3 regions of the Oceanobacter sp. 3_MG-2023 genome follow, and region 1 is predicted to be linked to each of the others. Evidence: predicted binding sites of a transcription regulator. Region 1 holds the regulator's gene; each other region holds the start of a gene.

Region 1 (7,410 bases):
CGTTATGTCTGGTTACAAAGCCCGGATCAGGGCTGGCGGATACGCTCCACAGAACAGCTGGAATACAGCAAGGTCGTACAACTGAACGCCCAATGACAGAGCATGCCAATAACACCCGGTGCTTTCACTGTGGTGAAAACGTCAGCCCGTCTGACGAAAAACGCTGGTCAGCCCTGATTGATGGTCAATCACAGCCCATGTGTTGTCCGGGCTGCAAGGCCATTGCCGAAACCATTGTCGCCAGCGGCCTGAAAGACTATTACAAGCACCGCACCGCGCTGCCAGAACTGTCTCCCGCCGAACTGGACGACCATGAACTGCAAGCACGGGAATCACTGGCGCTATACGACAGCGAGGCCATGCAGCAACGTTTTGTTGCCCGGCTGGACAATGGTATGGCAGAAGCCACCCTGGTGATCGATGGTATCAGTTGTGCAGCCTGCGCCTGGTTAATCGAACACCGTCTGAATGCGCTACCCGGCGTTGACCAGGCCGTCCTCAATCTGTCCAACCACCGCCTGGTGGTACGCTGGGAACCAGAGAAAATACCGGTTTCCAGTCTGATCGAACAAATTTACCGCCTTGGTTACCGCGCCTCCCCTTTTTCTGCAACCGCTGCCGAACAGCAACGTCATGTCGAAGGCAAGCGCAGCATCCGCCGTCTGGCGGTTGCTGGCATCGGCATGATGCAGGTAATGATGCTGGCCGTCCCCCTGTATGTGGGCATGGTGCCGCAATACGAATTTTTTATGCGCCTGGCCTCCATGTTACTGACATTACCTGTGGTGCTGTACGCAGCCTGGCCTTTTTTTGAAGCCTCAATCCGGGACCTCAAAACCCGCCACCTGACCATGGATGTACCGGTTTCCCTCGCGATTGCCCTGGCATTTTGTGCCAGCATCTGGAGCACGTTCAACCAGGGCAAAGAGGTCTATTTTGACTCCGTCTGCATGTTCACCTTCTTTTTGCTGCTGGGCCGCTTTCTGGAAATGCGCGCCCGTCATCGCATGGGAAAATCCGGTAACAACCTGCTGACGCTGCTGCCCAACGTCGCTCTGAAACTCAGTGACGACACCCCAAACGCCACCGAAACGGTTATTGCCAGCGAAGAAGTCAGACTGGGAGATTTGCTGCTGATCAAGCCCGGTCATGCCATTCCTGCCGACGGCGTTGTGATCCAGGGTCGCAGCTCCGTCGACGAAGCTGCCCTGACGGGCGAATACCTGCCCGTCACCAAACGTAATCAGGATCACCTGATTGGCGGCACCATCAATATCGAAAGCCCGATTATCATGCAGGTCACAGCCACCGGAGCGGAAGCCCAGCTGTCGACCATTGTTCGTCTGATGGATCGGGCACAGCAGGAAAAACCCCGAATAGCCCTGATCGCCGATCGGATTGCCAGTCGTTTTGTTGCCGCCGTCTTGCTGATTTCGTCGGCTGTTTTTCTGTTTTGGTGGCAACAGGGTAACGATCACGCCTTTTTTATCGCCTTGTCGGTACTGGTCGTCACCTGCCCTTGCGCCTTGTCGCTGGCAACACCAACGGCGCTGACAGCGGCCACCGGCGCGCTACGAGAGGCCGGATTACTCATCAGCAAAGGCCACGTACTGGAATCCCTCCCGACCATCGACCGGGTAGTATTCGATAAAACCGGCACCCTCACCCAAGGCAAGCTCACCATTGAAGACGTCGTTCTGGCAGGGGAACTGGACAGCGACCAGGTACTCGCCATTACCGCCGGACTGGAAAAATCCAGCAGTCACCCGATTGCTCGCGCTTTTCGCCGGATTCGTCCCGACACCGTCACCGAGGTCCAGCAACACACCGGGGCTGGCATTCAGGGGCAATGGCAGCCAACAGCAGAACAGTCATATGCCGTCCGCTTTGGCCGCCCCGACTTTGCCTTGCCTGACCACTCCTCGCTGGATACCAGTCAGTTGAACCATCAGGAAGGGCAATGGCTGCTGCTCAGTGTCGACGGTCAGGCTGCAGCCTGGATCCGGCTCGGGGACAGCATCCGAAAATCCGCCACCAGCCTGACCCAGGGCCTGCGCCAACGCAAAATCAAAACAGCCTTGCTCACCGGCGACCCCGGCGCCTCAGGTCAACAACTGGCAACACAGCTGGGTATTGACGACGTCCAGATCGGCTTGTCACCCGAACAGAAGCTACAACAGGTACGCCTGTGGCAACAGCAGGGAGAACGTGTATTAATGATTGGCGATGGCATCAACGATGTCCCGGTACTGGCTGGGGCCGACATTGCCATTGCCGTCAGTGACGCCACGGACCTGGCCAAAACCAGCGCCGATGCCCTGGTCACCAGCGGCCGCCTGGACTGTGTATTACAGGCTCTGGACACCGCCAGCCGTACCCGCCAGGTGATCTACCAGAATATCGCTTGGGCGCTGCTGTATAATCTGCTGGCCTTGCCAGTGGCAGCGGCAGGTTATATTCCTCCCTGGGCCGCAGCCATTGGCATGTCATTCAGTTCGCTTTTGGTGGTCAGTAATGCGCTGCGACTATCCCGGACGACCAAACCGGATGTATCCGGTCACAATTAGCACACTCAGCCACAAGGCCAGATTATAATGGCTTCCACTCGCTTGGTTTGATGGACATAACATGGATATTATCTACATACTTGTTCCACTTTCGATCGTCCTGATCAGCATTGCCACGCTGATTTTTTTCTGGGCAGTGCGCAGCGGCCAGTTTGATGATATGGAATCTCCGGCTCACAGAATTCTCTTTGATGACGATGACGATCCCGCAAGCACCCAACCCGCAGCAACCGACACAACACCAGCACCCCATACCACGGCAACCGATAAAAACCCATTGTGATTGAACCACTCTCCCTGTTAACCGCCCTGTTGCTGGGCCTGTTTGGCTCCAGTCACTGCCTGGTAATGTGTGGCGGCATTGCCGCCGCCATTGGCACCCGCTCACAACAACAACCGCTACTGACAGCACTGGCTTTTAACAGCGGTCGTATCACCAGTTACGCCTTTGCCGGCCTGCTCGTCTCGCTGCTTGGCTTATGGCTACAACAACTGAATGATGTACTGATGCTGGCATTACGTACACTGGCCGCCATACTGCTGGTGCTGATGGGGCTCTACGTTGCCCGCTGGGCAAGCTGGCTCACCCGTATCGAACAAGTTGGCCAATATCTATGGCAAAGGCTGCAGCCTGCTACCCGCCCCTTGATGACACAATATTCGATCAGCAGTCGCTTTCGCCTTGGACTGCTATGGGGCTGGCTCCCTTGCGGACTGGTATACAGCACTTTGAGCTGGGTCGCCGCCAATGGTGATCCCCTCAAAGGGGCACTGACCATGTTCTGCTTTGGCCTTGGCACACTGCCTGCCCTGTTCGCCAGTGGCCTCGCCGCCACCAGCCTGAGCCGATTACTCAGTCACAGCCTTAGCCGTATCATTGCCGGACTGTTACTGATTGGTTACGGCGTTTGGACTGCAGCAGCCATCTGGTTATAGTAGCCAGGGTCGTTATTGATCAGCGACTGATCATCCGTTGACAATACCTTGACTCAATACCTTGACCAATGTCTTGACAGCCACTCGTCGAGCTAAGACCATACGAAAATTAATGGAACACGGTTCTTCCCTACATAACGGAAAACCCGACACGGTGAGCTCAATGAAAACAAACCAAGCTGCACAGCCTGCGCACCCTCCCTTGCGCGGTAATCAACCCCACTGCCAGACTTGCTCCCTGAACGCACTGTGTCTGCCACTCTCGCTCAGTGACACAGATATGGAGCGACTGGACGATATCATTCGCCGTGGCCGACCCATTCAAAAAGGCCAGCTGTTATTCCAGCAAGGGGATGAATTCCAGTCCGTGTTTGCGGTACGTACCGGTGCCCTGAAAACCTACACCCTGGCCAGTAATGGCGAAGAACAGATCACTGGCTTTCATCTCGCCAGCGAACTGATTGGCCTGGCCGGTTACGATGCCGGTGATTACCCTCTCACCGCCAAAGCGCTGGAAACCACCACCGTCTGTGAAATTCCGGTTCATCAGCTGGAAAACCTGACCGACGAACTCCCCGACCTGCGCAAACAGTTGATGCGCACCATGGGCAACGAAATTCGTCACGACCAGAACATGATGTTGCTGTTGAGCAAAAAGAACGCCGAAGAACGTGTAGCCTCGTTTTTGCTGGATATCTCCAACCGTTACGCTCGACGCGGTTTCAGTGCCACCCACTTCCGCCTGCCCATGTCGCGGGTCGACATCAGCAACTACCTTGGCCTCGCGGTAGAAACCATCAGTCGGGTATTCACCCGTTTCCAGAAAAATGCCCTGATCGAAACCCAGAGCAAGGAAATCATCGTTCTGGACATGAACAGCCTGTATGAAATGGCCGGACTGAACCCACAAATTGAATGTGACGAGAAAACGCCGGCGGAATAATCCCGCACAGCGTGCCGTTACCCTTCTCAGCGGTAACGGCAAAAAACCCCTTATATCCTTGTTTCTGTGCCCAGTTTCATCCCTGAACCCGCTAACCGGCCACCGCGTTGTTATTGGCTGGCAACAGTTACTGACGCCAGCCAATCTATTCGCTAGAATTCGCCGCCTGATTTTTAGCCAGTGTTCCGCCCCAGAATGCTCAGGAGTTTTCCAGCATGACCGCCGATGTCATTGATCGCAAAGCACGCACCGAATTCAACAAACTTCATAAACGTTTGCGCCGAAACGTTGGCAAGGCGATTGAAGACTATTGCATGATCGAAGAAGGTGACCGGATCATGGTATGCCTGTCGGGCGGCAAAGACTCCTACACCATGCTCGATATCCTGATCAGCCTGAAAAAAAGCGCCCCGGTCAACTTTGAGCTGATTGCCGTCAATATGGACCAGAAACAGCCCGGCTTCCCCGAACACGTGTTACCCGAGTATCTGGGCAAGCTGGATATTCCCTACCATATTGTTGAAAAAGACACGTACAGCGTGGTCATGGATCTGGTGCCGGAAGGAAAAACCACCTGCGGCCTGTGCTCCCGCCTGCGTCGCGGCACCCTCTACGGCTTTGCTGAAAAAATTGGTGCCAATAAAATCGCCCTGGGCCATCATCGCGACGACATCATTGAAACCTTATTCCTGAACATGTTTTACGGCGGCAAACTCAAAGCCATGCCACCCAAGCTGCTCAGCGACGATAAAAAGCACGTTCTGATCCGTCCGCTGGCCTACTGCAAGGAAAAAGACATCCAGGCTTATTCGACCGCCATGGAGTTCCCAATCATCCCTTGTAACCTGTGCGGCTCCCAGGACAACATGCAGCGCCAGAACATCAAGAATATGCTGACCGAATGGGAAAGAATACAACCAGGCCGCAGCGAGAATATCTTTGCTGCCATCTGCAACATCGCCCCCTCCCAGCTCGGCGATCTCAATCTGTTTGATTTTGTCAATTTGCAACAACAACAAGACCAGACGCACCTGGCCACCCGGCTCGATATCGTCACCATCGATTAAAGGCGCGTCCCGGCCCCTGGGCAGCTCCTCACCAGACAGCGCACCCAACCTTCAAGGGAGAACCATGGATACCAATATCATCACCCCTGAGGGGTATACAGAGCTGGAGCAGGAGCTGGATTATCTCTGGCGAACTGAACGCCCGGAAGTCACCAAAAAAGTGACCTGGGCAGCGAGTCTGGGCGACCGTTCTGAAAATGCCGACTATCAGTACAACAAAAAACGGCTGCGAGAGATTGACCGCCGGGTGCGCTATCTCAGAAAACGGCTGGACGCTGTACGGGTCAGCGAATACCACCCCAGTCAGGAAGGCAAGGCCTATTTTGGTGCCTGGGTTACCCTGATGGACGAAGAGGATAACACCTTGCTTTTCCGTATCGTTGGCCCGGATGAAATCTACGGCAAAAAGCATTATGCCTCTGTTAATGCGCCGGTTGTCAGAGCGTGTCTGGGGAAGTCAGTCGGTGATGATGTGTTCATCAAAACAGAAGAAGCAACCCGGGAATGGGAAATCACCGCCATTCGTTACGATACCCCGTTATAACAAGAGACGAGGTTGGCCGCTGTTCTGATCCAGAAACCGGCTGGAAGCTGGAATCCGTGATTTACACCACAATGGCCTGATGAATCATATGATGGATCATGGCTTTGAGTTTCGCCGGGCGTACCGGCTTGTTCATCAAACGATAGCCCAGCTCCCGCACTTCCTGTTTCAGCACATTGGTGTAATTGGCCGTAATCATCAGCACCGGCGCATCCAGCCCCAGATCGGTACGCATCTGCCGAACCACATCCAGCCCGGTGACGCCATTGTCGAGATGATAATCGGCGAGAATCAAATCAATACCGGCATCCAGCTCTGGTTGTTGCACCAGCAGTTCTTCGTAACTACGCGCGGTGATCACCTCAAAACCCCAGCCACTGAGCAACACCGCCATGGCCTGACAGATCGATGCTTCATTATCAATCACCAGCGCCCGGCGTCCCCGAAATTGCTGATTGCCCAACAAGGCCAATCCCGGTGTGGTTGCCTTGCGGGACAGCTGGCGGCGACCATAAGGCACCAATACCGAAAAACAGGAGCCAAAGCCAAGTCGGGACTGCACCTTGATCGGATGCCCCAGAATACCGGACATTTTATCCACGATCGCCAACCCCAAACCCAACCCCTTGTCCCGCGCCGTGTCTTTCTGGCTGCCGCGATTAAACTCAAGGAATATCTCCTCCAGCTTGTCTTCGGCAATCCCCACACCGGAATCCCAGACCTGTATTTCCAGCCCTTGTGGACGACGGCGACAACCGAGAGAAATCTTGCCCTCGCGGGTATAACGCACGGAATTGGTCAGGAAGTTACGCAGAATACGGGCTAACAACTGTGAGTCGGTCAGGATCACCGCTGAAGTGGCGACAAACTCAAACGCCAGCCCGGAATCCGCTGCCAGCGTACGATATTCATTGGCCAGATTCCCCAACAGGTCCCCGGCACTGAAAGCCGTAATATCGGGTTTGACGACCCCGGCATCCAGCTTGGAAATATCCACCAGCGCCGCCAGCAGACTTTCGACATCTTCGAGTGAATAATTCAGCGAAAACACCAGTTGCCGGGTACGCTCATCCAGATTGTGTTCCATCAAGGAAGCACAAAACAGCCGCGCAGCATTCATCGGCTGCAACAGGTCATGGCTGGCCGCGGCGAGGAATTTGGTTTTGCTGTGGTTGGCTTTTTCGGCTTCCTGCTTGGCATCCCGCAGGCGATGCTCCATTTGCACCCGCTCTTCGATCTCCTGCAGCAGCTGGCCATTCAGCTCCGTCAGCTCCTTGGTGCGGTCTTCGACCCGTTGCTCCAGGTGTTGATAGGCCTGGGTCAGTGCCTCGGAAGTCCGGCGGATTTCAGTAA
Region 2 (7,410 bases), on a different contig from region 1:
AGCCATGCAGCAGGAAGCTGCTGCCTTGCTAAAGGCAATACGGCCACAGGAACATCTGGTCGTACTGGATGTCCTTGGTAAACCCTGGTCAACAGAACAGCTCTCCGGTCATCTGTCGCAATGGCGCATGGACGGTCACGATGTGGCTCTGGTGATTGGTGGCCCTGATGGCATAGCCCCAACGCTGCTGGCGCAGGCAAAACAACGCTGGTCACTATCCAGCCTGACCTTGCCGCACCCTCTGGTACGCGTGGTGGTGGCTGAGCAGATATATCGAGCCTGGACCCTGTTGCAGGGCCATCCTTACCACAAATGAGGCCTGCATGTGGGAGCACTCCTTCCGGGATAAATCAGCTGAAGTAAAGCTGTTTCGTTCTCGTGCCGCGATTCTGGGCCTGATTATCTTTGCCTTGCTGGGCGTGCTCGTCTGGCGTATGGCCTATTTGCAAATCACCCTCTACGAAAAATACCAGAATCTATCCGAAAACAACCGTATCAAGATCCAGCCGCTGCCTCCCAAGCGTGGTCTGATTTATGACCGCAATGGGGAATTGCTGGCAGAAAACGTACCCTCATACAGCCTGACGCTGGTGCCTGAACGCGTTCGTAATATGGAAGATACTCTGAATTTTATCGACGATATGATCGGTATTTCAGAACGGGACCGGGAACAGCTCGAACGACGTCTGGAACTGCGTCGTCGACCCTACGAACCCGTTGTTTTACGCCATCAACTGACCGAAGTTGAAATTGCCAAGGTCATGGTCAACCGGGTTTACCTGCCCGGTGTCGATGTCGAAGCCCAGCTGGTGCGTCATTATCCACAAGGGGAAACCTTTGCCCATGTACTGGGTTACGTCGGACGTATCAACCAGCGGGAACAAAATCACCTGGATACCGATATCGATACCAAACGCCGCTACAGCGCCACCCAATACATTGGCAAACAAGGTATTGAAAAGCGTTATGAAAGTGACCTGCATGGCGAACCCGGCTATCAAAAAGTGGAAACCAACGCCCGCGGCCGTATTTTACGGGTATTGGAGCAGTCAGACCCGACCCCCGGACAAGACCTGACCCTGCACCTCGACAGCCGCCTGCAACGGCTGGCCCAGCAACAACTGGCCAATCACCGGGGCGCTCTGGTGGCTATTGAAGTCAAAACCGGGGGGATTCTCAGCCTCTACAGTAACCCGGGCTTTGACCCCAACCTGTTTGTTACCGGTATATCCCATACCGACTATAATGCCTTGCGTGACAATCCGGATTTACCCCTGTTCGACCGGGCCATACGGGGCCGCTATCCACCGGCATCCACCCTGAAACCCTTTATTGGTATCGGCGTCACCGACCTCGGTGTGACCAGCTGGAGCCGTACTATTTTTGATACCGGCAGCTTTATGCTGGAAAACAGCTCCCGGGTCTACCGGGACTGGAAACGCCAGGGTCATGGCGAAGTCAATCTGGAACGCGCTATCGTCGAATCCTGCGATGTCTATTTTTATGATGCCGCCGTCCGCGCGGGAATTGACAAGCTTGACCCTTTTTTGGCGCAGTTCGGCTTTGGCCAGAACCTGGCGATAGATGTTGATAACGCCTTCTCCGGGCTGCTGCCCGGCCGTGAATGGAAACGCAAACACTACAAAGCCAGCTGGTACGCCGGTGATACCGTCAACCTGGGCATTGGCCAGGGCTATATGCAGGTCACCCCCTTGCAACTGGCCACTGCCACAGCGTTAATGGCCAATCGCGGCAAGTGGGTCGCTCCCCGTCTGCTCTCTGCCCACAGCGGTCAGCATGAAGCGATTGATGAAAGTGAGGCCCAGGACATCAAACTGAACAACGAAGACAACTGGGATCATATGTTTGAAGCCATGCGCAAAGTGATCTCCAGCCCTCATGGCACTGCTCGCGTGCTGCAAAAACACCTGGAGTTTTCCATCGCAGGCAAAACCGGTACTGCCCAGGTTGTCGGCATCAAGCAAGATGAAGAATACGACTCCGACGCCCTGCGCGAGCGCTTGCGTGATCACGCTCTGTTTATCGCCTTTGCACCGGTTGAAGATCCGCAGATTGCGATTGCCGTGGTGGTCGAAAACGGCGAATCAGCGGGTCGTACCGCAGCACCCATTGCTCAATCAGTTATTAATCTTTACCTCAGCGGAAGCACTGGCGAATGAGCAATTCCGACTTCACCCGCACACTGGGTAGCGGCATACACCCGGGATTTGATCGTGGTAAAGCATTATTCACCCGCATTCATCTGGATTTGCTACTGGTGATACTGCTACTGGTGCTGTGCCTGGCCGGCTTACTGATACTGTATACCGGCAGTGGCCGAGATACGCATATGCTGGTACGCCAGGCCGTGCATATGGGCATTGGTTTGCTTGGCATGGGGCTGGCAGCACAGCTACCCCCTCGCTTTTATCAAATGATTGCGCCCTGGGCTTATCTGTTGGCTCTGGTTGCCTTGATCAGCGTGCTGATTGCCGGTGTAGGGGCCAAGGGCGCGCAACGCTGGCTGGCCCTGCCCGGGCTGCCCCGCTTCCAGCCATCGGAACTGGTCAAGCTGATTCTGCCACTCACCGTGGCCTGGTATATGGCCCGGCGACCGGTGCCGCCGCATATCACCGACTTGCTCAAGGCCAGCGGGCTAATTGTTATCCCGACGATACTGATCCTGAAACAGCCCGACCTGGGTACTTCACTGTTGATCTCAGCGTCTGGTCTACTGGTGCTGTTTTTTGCCGGTATGGCCTGGAAGCTGATTGGTTCCCTGATTGCTATCGTCTCAGCCTGTGCCCCACTGATGTGGTTTTTTGTTATGCACGACTATCAAAAACAACGGGTGCTGACCTTCCTGAACCCGGAAAGTGACCCACTGGGGTCTGGCTGGAATATCATTCAGTCAAAAACCGCCATTGGCTCCGGCGGCATTGAAGGCAAAGGCTTTATGCAGGGTACCCAGTCACAACTGGAATTTCTGCCAGAGAGTCATACCGATTTTATTATTGCCGTACTGGCAGAAGAACTGGGTCTGATTGGCGTATTGCTGCTACTGGTGCTGTACTTCCTGATCATATTCCGCTGTCTGGTGCTTAGCAGCCGTAGCGAGACCTTGTTTGGCCGCCTGCTAGCGGGCAGCTTGTCCGTTACCTTTTTTATCTATGTATTTGTGAACATCGGTATGGTTAGCGGAATTTTACCCGTGGTGGGTGTTCCACTACCACTGGTCAGCTATGGTGGAACGTCAGTCGTCAGCCTGATGACAGCCTTTGGCCTGATCATGTCCATGGCAATACATCAAAAACGTTAATCAAAATACTTAACAGGGAATCAGTATGACCAGACTTACACGTCAACTGGCAAAGACTTGCCTGGTTATCAGTCTTAGTGGCTCAGCGCTGGCATATGCCGGTTACGACCAGCACCCTCGCTTTAATGAGTTTGCGGCCGAGCTGGAAAAGGAATATCAAATCCCTCCTGCAGAAACCAGGCGTTGGCTGGCAGAATCGAAAAAACTCGACTCGGTACTGGAAGCCATCGCTCGTCCGGCAGAAAAAACCCTCGAATGGGATAGCTATCAGGATATTTTCCTCACCAGCAAGCGCATTGAAGGCGGCAAGGCCTTTATGGCAAAACATGCCGGACTGTTGGCGGCGGCAGAACAGAAGTACGGCATTCCCAAAGAAATCATCACTGCCATCATCGGTGTGGAAACGTTCTACGGCAGTCGTCAGGGTAGCTACCGGGTACTGGATTCACTGGCCACACTGGCATTCGACTACCCTAAACGGCCGATCTTCTGGCGCGAATTAAAAGCCTTTTTCTCACTGGCCAAAGAAGAAAATCTTGATCCCGCAACCGTCAAGGGCTCTTACGCCGGCGCCATGGGCTACGGTCAGTTTATTCCGACCAGTTTTCTCGCGTATGCCGTTGATGGCGATGGTGATGGCCAGCGTGATTTATGGGCTAACCCAGCGGATGCCATTAACAGCGTCGCCAACTATTTCAACGTCCATGGCTGGCGAGCACACGAGCCGGTGGTACAACGCGCCCGCGTCAGCGGCAACCAGTACCAGCAAGCCGTTAATGACAACCTGAAGCCCAAATGGACTGTCGCAAAACTGGCAGCCATGGGAGTTTCCACCATCGAGCCAGCAAATGCCGAAGACCCTGCCAGCCTGGTCAAACTGATTGGCAAGCAAGGAGCCGAGTTCTGGCTGGCCCACTATAACTATTACGTGATTACCCGCTATAACCATAGCCGTCTGTATGCCATGGCGGTTTATCAGTTGAGTGAGGCGCTGAAACAGTGAAGACCGGCTTTTGGCTGATCATGGCGCTGCTACTCAGCGCCTGCAGCTCGCGTTACCAGCACAAGGAAGACTTCAGTCCTCCAGAACCACCGGATTTATCCACCATAGAGGAGCCCACCCCCACACGGGAACCACTCAGTGTGACGGGTAACGGCCCAACGTATCAGGTGCTGGGGCAACGCTATCAAGTACTGGATCAACCAACGTCATTCCGGCAGACAGGCATCGCCTCCTGGTACGGCATGAAATTCCATGGCCACGCCACCTCCAACGGTGAAATTTACGATGTTTATCAATTTACCGCGGCCCACAAAACCTTGCCGTTACCCAGCTATGTGCGGGTAACCCGTCAAGACAACGGCAAAAGTGTGGTGGTACGGGTCAATGATCGCGGGCCATTTCATGAAGGCCGTATTATTGACCTGTCGTATGCCGCTGCCCACAAAGTGGGCCTGGATGTATCCGGCACCGCCCCGGTCACGGTCGAACTGCTGACCCAGCCTTACCCCGACAAGGTACACTGGATACAGGTGTCAGCCCTGTCCGACCAGTCCAACGCCAGGCGGCAGCAGCAAAGCCTGAGTCAGGCGCTGAAGCCACTGTCGTGGCCTGTGGAGGTACATCAGGGCAATCTGAATGGCAAACCACTCCATAAGGTACGTATCGGCCCGGTACCGGAAGGAGAGCCCTTGCAGGACTTGCTGATCAGGTTGGAAAACCTGCAGATCAACAACCCCGTCATACTCGGTGCTCATCAACTCGACTGAGCACCATTCACATTGCCGTCACGCGCAGCAGATCACAAGCCACAAAAAAAGGGCCACGACCAAACTGGTCGGGCCCGAGGCAAGGGTACTCAGCGCAGAAAATAATAAAACCGGCTCTTATTCTCCAGAGCCGTGTTTTTTGATGTCCTTACGGATAGCCGCATATACACCTACAAAAAATACGCAGGTCAGTCCGACAATCACTAATCCGGCAAAAACAACTTCGTCCATAAACATAGTGGGATTCCTCACTCTTAGTCGGTCTTGCGTTTGACGTGTTGAGGGCAATGTAACAGTCCACACCTGTGTCAAATTGACTCACATCAAGCCGTTTTTCAGCCGCTCTTTATAACCGTTGCTACGCTTGATATGCATCAAAAGCGACATAAGATCAGTTATTGGCTGGCTTGCTTATTGCGCTGAAACAGAAGGCAGGATTTCAGGGAGACGGTTATTCCGATGATCAGGTCATCACCGGCAGAAACAGGGGCAGGGACGTTATCCGGACGAAGATCCCTGTTGTTCCAAAAGATCTTATTAGGGTCGAGCAAACCAGCGCCCACAGGCGCTGGCTGCTGAAAAATGACAGGTCTTGCGTGGCATCCTTGCACAGGGTGCTGTCTGTCATGCTTATTGATCGTTATCTTTCTGGATTACCGAACGCCACTGCAAGGTTAATTCAGGTCATCTGCACCAGCAATTCACAGATTTTTCAAAACGAGTTCAATATCGCACCAAAAAACAACACATTGATAACAAACTAATTAGAGATAATTCGCCCCCGATAGACCCGGGTAGACGGCCCGATCCGCTCCCGATCATCAATCATGGCCGTCGCACCGCGGTACGTTCTGTCCATAATCGGCTTGGTTTTTGGTGTTTGGGTCGGCAAAAACATCTCAATCATCTCAAGTAAATCATGGCTCACGCCGCTTTTTACAAGGGTTCTGAGGTCATCTTCCAATGAAGGCGAATCATAGTGAATTATGCAGCCCTGCTCTTCTTTCGCTAATCGCTTTATTTTTTGTAGTAGTGCGATATTGTTGCGGTTGAATTCAACCATGTGGTTCCCCCCAAGTTGGTACTGGGGATTTTACTGCAACGCTCATACCATTGTTTTGTACTTTGTTCCGATTTGAACAATCGGCTGATCCAACTCACGATCTATATAACGGCTAAACTGACCAGCCACACACTCCCAGCTTAGCTGTTCTGCCGTCACTCGTGCCGCCTTGCCCTGCTCAACCAGATCACTCTCCAATAATGCCTCGGCGGCAGAGACAAACATCCGCTCGGCAATATCCGGCTTCTCTTCAACCGGAGCCAACGAACCGTTAACACCGGACTGAATATGCATATGGGCAGCTGCCATATCAAATGCAGCCACTGGCAAGCCACTGGCCATGGCCTCCAGCGTTACCAGACCAAACGTCTCCGTGACACTGGGAAAGACAAACAGATCAGCGGAAGCAAAATGCCGGGCCAGTGCCTCGCCCGTTTGCACGCCGGCAAAAATCACATCGGGATGGCTGGCCTGAATATCACCACGCATCGGGCCATCCCCCACCATCACCAGTTTCAGATCTGGTCGGGTCACCCGTAACTGGTCATAAGCCGCAATGGCGAGCGGGATATTTTTCTCTGCCGCAATACGTCCGACATACAGCATCACCCGATCACTGTCCTTGACCTGCCAGGACTGCCTGAGACTGATACTACGCCGCCGCGGATGGAACAGATGACAATTGACCCCGTGAGGCAATACCTGAACGTTATGAAAGCTGGATTCACATAAAAAACCGGCGACTTCTTCGGAAGGAACCAGGGTTCCGGCGGTACGGTTATGGAAGCGGCGCAGCCAGTTCAGCGTCAGGGTTCGAATCCAGCCCAAGCCATAATAACTACTGTAACGATGAAAGTTGGTATGAAACGCACTCAACACCGGAATGCCGCGCTCGGTGGCCAAATTCAATGCCGAGTTGCCCAGCGGGCCTTCGGTGGCAATAAAGACAAATTCCGGCTGAAAACGATCCCAGGCCGCCCGAATATCTCCCCGGGCTGGCCAGCCAATCTGTAAATCCGGGTACATTGGAATGGTCAAACCACGGCACCAGACTTCTTCCACTTCTGGACGCCATGTCGAGCGCGGCCGAGTACGAATCAGCTGTACCTGAAAGTGACGAGGGTCCAGCGCATTAATCAACTGGCGCAGGGAATTAGCGACACCGTTAACATCGGGCACATAGGTTTCGGTAACAATACTGATACGAAGTGGAGCCATACGGGTCTGGCACTCTGGCTAAATTCAACCAGTGTGCCAG
Region 3 (7,410 bases), on a different contig from region 1:
ACCAGCTGCTCCAGCGCCAGAGACAGAGAGCCTTCGGTCAAGGCAACGGCATCGTTTTCACGACTGCCACCACAGCTGGCCAGTGTCAGACAGGTGCCCAGACACAACCAGGCAGAAGCGGATTTCAACATCGGGATTCTCTTTATCAAGGTCATACAGATTGGTCTGGTAGGGTAAAGGTAAACATATGATTGTCCCAGTGACGGCCAGCAAATGAGCGCCGCATCGCGCGGTCTTCTTTCAGGCTGCGGACATCAATCATGCGCACATCACCACGGGAATTACTCAATACAAAGTACTGCTGGTCACGGCTGACGGTCAGGCCACAGACATCAAAAAAGGCGTGATAGCCAACCAGCTGGTGCGTATCCAGATGCCAGAATGCCACCAGATCGCCCCGCGGGCTGGAAAATGCCGCAATACGCTCTCCATTGTGCAAGGCAGCACTGCCCATATAATCGTTAAATTTAAGGATCAGGGTTTCCGGCCCTTGCAGCGTAACCAGCGGCTGACCAGGTTTGTGTATTGCCGCCAGAGGTACCAGTGCATGACTGTGCATCGCCGGGCGCTGCAATTGGGTCGCAATGGCAACGGTGCCATCGTCCGCCAATGCCAGGTGACGAATACTGGCTTTGCTTTCCGGCAAGCGATGCTGACTGATCAGGGTGCCATTAGCGAGTGACAGATACACCAGCGATGGGTCCATGGTGTCCAGATTCAGCACCTTGCGACCACTGTCCGGATGCGTCAGCAAACCGCCATTGGCAACCACTAGCGACTGGCCATCCGGCATCACGTGGACATCGTGGGGGCCGATACCATGGGTCAGATATTCGGCCTCGAGCTGCCAGTTAACCGTATTGCGCACCATCAGCTTGCCGGTGCCAGTGCGGTAATCCGATTCGGTGGTCAACAAATGCTGACCATCCGGACTGAAACACCCATGACCGTGCATATGATGGCCAGTGGTGCACTCGATCACCTGTTCGACGGAACCATCCAGCAGGTTAAGCACCAATGCCTGGGTACCTGGCCGACGGGCAAACATGACCGCCTGATCCAGACGCTGTGGGTGTTGGGCCAAACCATGGCCACGAAAACCACTGCTGGCAGAGTGCAACTCAGCACGCCGCTCGCCATCGACAATCCAGCTGGCAAAATAGCCGTCTTCGCCATCGCCTTCGGCACTGACCCAGGCTTCGGTGCCGGTGACGACTGCGCTGGTCGAATACCGACTGGCCGATGTTGCCGCAAATGCCGTTCCTGGCAAGGCGGAGGCCGCCAGGGCACTGGCGACTCCTCCCAACAGACGCCGTCGTGACGGGTCCTGTGCTAATCCTGATGATGCTGAATCCGCTGACATCACGGTTCTCCCATCTAGAGTGATTCAACAAACTGAAGCAGATTGTGACGCTCTTCGGCGCTTAGATCCGCGAATTTCTGGCGTGCCATGGCGGCTTCGCCACCATGCCACAGAATCGCCTCTTCAATGCTGCGAGCCCGGCCATCGTGCAAATATTGCTGACTGCCGTTGACTCGCGCCATCAAGCCGACGCCCCACAAGGGTGGCGTGCGCCATTCACTGCCACTGGCAGCAAAGTCTGGGCGACCATCGGCCAGTGCCGGCCCCATATCATGTAATAGCAGGTCGGTATAAGGCCAGATACGCTGATTGCCCAAGTGTGGCTGTGTTGTACTGGCGACGGTGGTATAGCTCGGCTGATGGCACGCCACACACCCGGTGGCATAAAAAAGCGTACGTCCTTCGAGGACCTCGGCATTATCAACATTCCGCCGCTGGGGCACACCCAGATTGCGAGTGAAATTCGTGACCAGGCGCAAAAGATTATCAGGTAATTCCATTCCCTGACTATCATTTCCATTTCTTTGTTGCTCACACAGTGGCTGATACGCCGTACAGGGCTGGGATGGAAACAGTGGATTACTGATACCAATATCATTGGCAAATGCCGACGCGACAATCATGTCCATGTTGGGACGGTTGGCCTTGTGGCCAAAGCGGCCTGGTAGCCAGCGCTGGCTTCTGGCATCCCAAACCCGGTTCTGTCGACCGGAAATGCCATTACCATCAGCGTCTTCCGGATCGGCCAGGGCTTCCAAGTCGGACTGTGCGATCAATTCCAGCAACCCCATCCCGTGGATCGCCGGCGCATTGCGCACACTAAAACGGGTGTTAGTGTCGAAGTCCCCATAAGCGGCGTAACGCAAATCCAGCTCCGGCTTGCGCAAACTGACGCTACTGCCATCCGGGTATATAAAGGCTTGTTCATGCCATGTGATATAGGCATATGCTTCTGGTGGCACCTGTTGTTGCTCAGCCATGGCCGTTGGTGTGGCTTGACGTAACTGGTGCATCAGGGCAATTGATTGGGTTTGTAACTGGTCGCCATACACAGGGTCAGGAATAACACCGTCATGGCTGTTTGCAGCCGCTGTCATGGCGGCGGCATCATCCAACACCACACTCATACGAATCAGTGGCCCAAACAAAGGGGTATCGGCATTATCCGGCATACGGCTTTTACCGCCCCGAATATGGCAAGCGAGACAACCGCGGGCGTTATAAATCGGCCCCAGTCCATCACGTGCATCGGTAATAGTAGGTGCCTTGACCCAAGGTTGGTGCGCCAAGGCCCGACCGGCATAAAACAGCGGCCGCTCTTGCTCTGGCAAATTAGGTGTTACCTTGTCCAGTTCCGGGAACGGGATAATCGAGGTTGTCGCAGCCCCACCAGGGCGTGTTTCTGCCGGTTCAGGCTCCGGTATCCGCTCGGAACAACCACTGCTGGCAATAACCCAAACTGCCAACATAAAAATGCCAAAAAGCCGGGATAAACCCGGCTTCAGGTGAAAACAGAGACGGCGCATCAGCCAGCCTCCGTCAACAATTGATCAGCCATTGAAATTAGCACTCAGTGGTTGGATCAGTGGTATCACACTCGGAAGCATCAACATCGACAACCACATCGCCGTCGATCTCAAGCGCTTCAGCAACATCGGCAATCACGATTGATTGAGCGTTTAATGCCTTGATTGTATCGTAGGCTGGCTCCTCGGTGGTAGCGTCCATGATCTGTACGTCGAAGGGGGTACCTTCACGGGCCAGGCTATCAATGCTTTCGTAAGCGGTGCTGGTGGTGCTCAACGCCGTTACCATGGAAGCCGCTACCTCTGTCAGACCGGCATCAGCCAGGTAATCATCAAGACCATAACCACTTACCGCATTGGTCGTCACATCGTCAGTGCCGTCCAATGTGCTGTCGTAACCGGCGTATTCACCGTAATAGCTGTTGGAGACGCCTTCGGCATTCAGCCAGATATCGCGGTGCGTGTTATCCGAGAAGCAAGAATGCTCGTCTTCCTGGGAGTTGGAAGAAAAGGCAATCTGCATCCGCTCACCCGCCAGCTCGCCTTCAGACAATGTACCCATACCGGTGAGGATTTCGGCCAGCTTCTGTTTGGCGTCATCTTCGCTGCTGATGGTGGTGAACTCAGTGCGGTATGAAGCGCCGTCAGCCCAGCTATCACGAACGGTTTCCAAATCGTCGATCAGCTTCTCAACCGCCACTTCCATAAATTTGTGACGACGCTCAGACAAGTTGCTGCTGTCGTAAGTGTCGGTCTCAGAATAGCCTTCAGCCAGGTCACTCAGAGGACGGTCACCGCCTTCAGCGTAGTTATACGCTTCGTTGGTTTTAACCGCCTCTTCACGGTCAGTCCCATCCGTGGTTTCACCATCATTGTTCAGGTCCTGTCCCCACAGCAGGAATTCAATTGCGTGGTATCCGGCAATCACATCATGCTCGTCATCGGCGGTGGCAGTATTGGCCAACAGGTCGGCAGTGATATCAATCGTTACATCACCAATGATGTTATTCGACTGATCTTCCGCATCGGCTGCCGTCAAGGCACCACCACCATTAATGCCAGCCGAGTTGGCGGTTACGCCCACCTGATCGGTGCCAAAGTCAGTATCGTTGGTCTGCACATAGTCGATCAGGGCTTCACCTAATGGCCAGGCATTGATATCACCTTCCGGGCCGTCTTCCGAGCTGTAGTCGGTAGAGTCAATCGGGCTCAGGCGGAAGCGATAAACTTCAGTCTGGCCATAAGGTTCACGCGCAACCAGCCAGGCGGTTTTAGCGGCAACAAAGTTATCTTCGGTCGGATCTTCGCGGAAGGTTTGCAAGGCGGTTTGTAATGCTTTGGCCGTGGTCACGGCATCTGAATAAGCGGCGTAGGCAATATCAGCGTTGGTTTCCAACACCTTGCTGACGTTATCAACATTGATAACGGAATCAGACGAAGAGCTGTCTGAGCTACTGCCACAAGCAGTTAACAGGGAAGTTACGGCGATAGCCGCAGCAAGCGAGGTCAGTTTCATCATTTAACACTCCGATCTGGCAATAAAGGAATTTGGCGGACTATTTGTCTTTCGGATAACATCTCATTTACATTAAAACGAAATAGTTCCGATTCGATTTGATTGAGATCATATTACTAATGCAAATGATTTACAAATAGACTTGGGATTGCATTATCGTTAGCAGGATTATTGACGCATGCTAAACTGGCCACCTTGGTAGCAGCCTTCCTGATCACCACAACAAGCTGGGGATCACAACAGACAAGAGCAACCAGCCACCATGCGATTTATCAGCCATTACCCCAAGGGAATGGGCAATACCGGAGTCACCGTGAAAAAGTATTCAATTTTATTGTTGGCGCTGCTACTGAGCAGTTGTGGCAGTTCGTCTGATTCGTCAAGCCTTGCCTTCGAAAGCAAGGCAGCCCTCGGCGAAAGCCTGTTCAACGATACCAATCTCTCATTCAACCGCACCCAGTCCTGTGCCAGCTGTCACGATGCCGACAAGGCCTTTACCGACAGCCGCGAAGATGACAACGGGCTGACTGCTGCCGTATCACTTGGTGATGACGATGTATCCCTGGGAGACCGTAATGCACCAACGGTGCTGTACGCCTCACTGTCACCGGAGTTTCAGGAAGGTACGCGCAGTCGCTTCAACAGCAGCCAGTCCGATTACAGTGGCTGGCTGGGCGGCCAGTTTCATGATGGCCGCTCTTCCACCCTCGCCGATCAGGCCGGTGGCCCGCCATTAAACCCGATTGAAATGGGCATGGCAGATCGCGCCAGCGTAGTCGAACGCCTGTTAGAAAATGAAGATTATATTGCAGCCTTCGAATCCTTGTATGGTACCGATGTGTTTGACGATACTGATACCGCTTACGAAGCCATGACCGACGCCATTGCCACCTTTGAGGCAACGGATGTTTTTGCTCCCTTCGATTCCAAATACGATCGTTCACAACTGAGTTCAAATGATGAGGACTACTACGATTACGGCGTATTATCCAAAGTCGCCTCGGGCAAGGTGCTGTTTTTCTCCCAGCAATTCACCAACTGCGCCACGTGTCACCAACTCAAGTCCCAGGGCTACAGCGGCGAGACCTTTACCGGCTATGAGTACCACAATATTGGTGTCCCGGTGAATACCGCAGTACGGCTGGCCAATGGCTCGGACGATGACTTTATTGATACCGGTTTGCAATTAAACAACAGCGCCGTCACCGCCGATACCGAAGCCGGTAAATTCAAGGTACCAACGCTGCGTAACGTCGCCATCACTGCGCCTTATATGCATAACGGCGTGTTTAATGAGTTGGCCACGGTCGTCAAGTTTTACGATCACTGGCTCACGGGCAGCCGCTACACAATCAACCCTGAAACCGGTGTGGAATGGGCGGAGCCGGAAATCAGCGAGACCATCAGCCTGACCGAACTGCAGGATGGCAGCCTGTTCGATGACGATGACGTCGAAGCACTGGTCTGTTTTATGATGACGCTCACCGATGCCCGCTATGAAAGCCTGATTTCTGATGCCGAGTGGGAAAACTGTGAAACGGAATAATATTCTCTGGAGCCTGACATTATGGTGTCTGGCCAGCATGGCCAGCGCCGACAACTACCTCAGTCAGGAAGCGTTCCTGTCACAGGCGTTTGGCGAGCAGCCAGCAGCGGCCAAAACCCTGTGGCTCAAACCGGAACATAAAGAAGCCGCCACCGCCTTGCTCGGCCATTCTTACGTTGGTTTGCGGGTACGATACTGGCAAGCCGACACCACCAGCGCCTGGATTCTGCAAGAGATTGGCAAAGAGAAGCCAATCACCATCGGCGTGGTGATTACCGATAACCAGATACAATCGGTTGCGGTACTGGCGTTTCTCGAATCCCGTGGCTGGGAAGTACGATACCCGTTTTTTACTGACCAGTTTACCGGGGCGAGGCTGGACAAGTCCCAACAACTCAGCCAGCATATCGACGGCATTACCGGTGCAACCTTGTCGGTGCGGGCCGTAACCAATGTCGCCCGTCTGGCACTGTATCTTGCAGAGCAAACCGGGGTCAGCCACAATCAGGCCGCCACCCAACCCTGACTCCTGATACAGGCTCTGTTTTGAAACTTGTTCCTTTTCTGATTCATTGGCATCGCCGCGGCGGCCTGATCATCCTGCCGGTTCTATTGATGCTGGCCATTACCGGCATCCTGATCAATCACAGCCAGTCACTGGGATGGGCCAAAACACCGGTCTATTCCTCCTGGATCGCCTGGCTGTATGGCATTCAGGACACCACTGTCGAGCAAGGGTTTGCCGCTGGGGATCACTGGGTCAGTCAGGTTGGCGACACCCTGTATCTGGATCACGATGCCATCGGCCATTGCGATCAGCCCTTGTTGGGTGCCTTGCGTTGGCAAGAAACCATTGCCCTGCTGTGTGATAACCGCATTGCCCTGTATTTGCCTGATGGCCAACTGGTTGAAGAACTGGGCAGTCTGCCACTGCAAGCCAGCACACTGGGCATGCTGCCGGATCAAGATGCCCTGCTGCTGTCCAGCCCACCCTATTATCTCGATAACAACAGCTGGAGCTGGCAACCACTACCGCCCGAATCCGTCCCGACAGCGGACTCGCCTTGGGCCACTCTCACTCCCTTGCCTGCTGAACTGGTCGAGTCTCTGAACAAGGACAAGCCCTTGCCGGGGATTTCCCGCGAACGTTTGCTGCTGGATTTACACAGCGGCCGTCTGTTTGGCGAGGTGGGCGTCTGGGTGGTGGATGCCGTCAGCCTTGTGCTGATATTTCTGGCCTTGAGCGGTACCCTCACCTGGCTGAAGCGCGCCTGGCTAAAACGCGGCGGACGTCATGGTCGTCATGGTTGTAGTCGACAGAAGCCGCGGCGCCACAAGCCCGGAATGTAACCTTTAGACATCACCGCAAAACGCCACCTTGCTAACAATACCGATACCCGATCGTCAACGGAGATACTGGCCATGTTGCTTGAACTGCTCACTCCCGCCGACCTGTCGC

What was found. The regulator FNR, encoded in region 1, switches genes on or off when oxygen is low (the NO sensors DNR and NnrR bind a similar motif). The targets are predictions, from matches to a motif close to TTGATNTANATCAA.
Region 2: the regulator FNR is predicted to act here: its motif matches at 5,454-5,467, upstream of ccoM (cytochrome c oxidase subunit CcoM).
Region 3: the regulator FNR is predicted to act here: its motif matches at 4,504-4,517, upstream of Q8W32_RS06050 (cytochrome-c peroxidase).

What each region holds. Positions count from the first base shown of each region.
Region 1 is NZ_JAUYVX010000010.1:89,967-97,376, reverse strand. Features, by position in the region: gene Q8W32_RS10645 (FixH family protein) at 1-96, shown strand, start outside; gene Q8W32_RS10640 (heavy metal translocating P-type ATPase) at 93-2,567, shown strand; gene ccoS (cbb3-type cytochrome oxidase assembly protein CcoS) at 2,629-2,850, shown strand; gene Q8W32_RS10630 (sulfite exporter TauE/SafE family protein) at 2,847-3,503, shown strand; gene fnr (fumarate/nitrate reduction transcriptional regulator Fnr) at 3,667-4,446, shown strand; gene ttcA (tRNA 2-thiocytidine(32) synthetase TtcA) at 4,662-5,513, shown strand; gene greB (transcription elongation factor GreB) at 5,578-6,057, shown strand; gene Q8W32_RS10610 (NahK/ErcS family hybrid sensor histidine kinase/response regulator) at 6,119-7,410, opposite strand, start outside.
Region 2 is NZ_JAUYVX010000013.1:89,203-96,612, reverse strand. Features, by position in the region: gene rlmH (23S rRNA (pseudouridine(1915)-N(3))-methyltransferase RlmH) at 1-316, shown strand, start outside; gene mrdA (penicillin-binding protein 2) at 324-2,180, shown strand; gene rodA (rod shape-determining protein RodA) at 2,177-3,319, shown strand; gene mltB (lytic murein transglycosylase B) at 3,345-4,322, shown strand; gene Q8W32_RS12720 (septal ring lytic transglycosylase RlpA family protein) at 4,319-5,089, shown strand; gene ccoM (cytochrome c oxidase subunit CcoM) at 5,207-5,326, opposite strand; gene Q8W32_RS12710 (hypothetical protein) at 5,488-5,853, shown strand; gene Q8W32_RS12705 (hypothetical protein) at 5,850-6,152, opposite strand; gene Q8W32_RS12700 (glycosyltransferase family 1 protein) at 6,195-7,370, opposite strand.
Region 3 is NZ_JAUYVX010000005.1:54,125-61,534, forward strand. Features, by position in the region: gene Q8W32_RS06030 (imelysin family protein) at 1-131, opposite strand, end outside; gene Q8W32_RS06035 (DUF1513 domain-containing protein) at 152-1,363, opposite strand; gene Q8W32_RS06040 (di-heme oxidoredictase family protein) at 1,378-2,889, opposite strand; gene Q8W32_RS06045 (imelysin family protein) at 2,927-4,408, opposite strand; gene Q8W32_RS06050 (cytochrome-c peroxidase) at 4,719-5,951, shown strand; gene Q8W32_RS06055 (FMN-binding protein) at 5,938-6,477, shown strand; gene Q8W32_RS06060 (PepSY-associated TM helix domain-containing protein) at 6,498-7,301, shown strand; gene Q8W32_RS06065 (sulfite exporter TauE/SafE family protein) at 7,374-7,410, shown strand, end outside.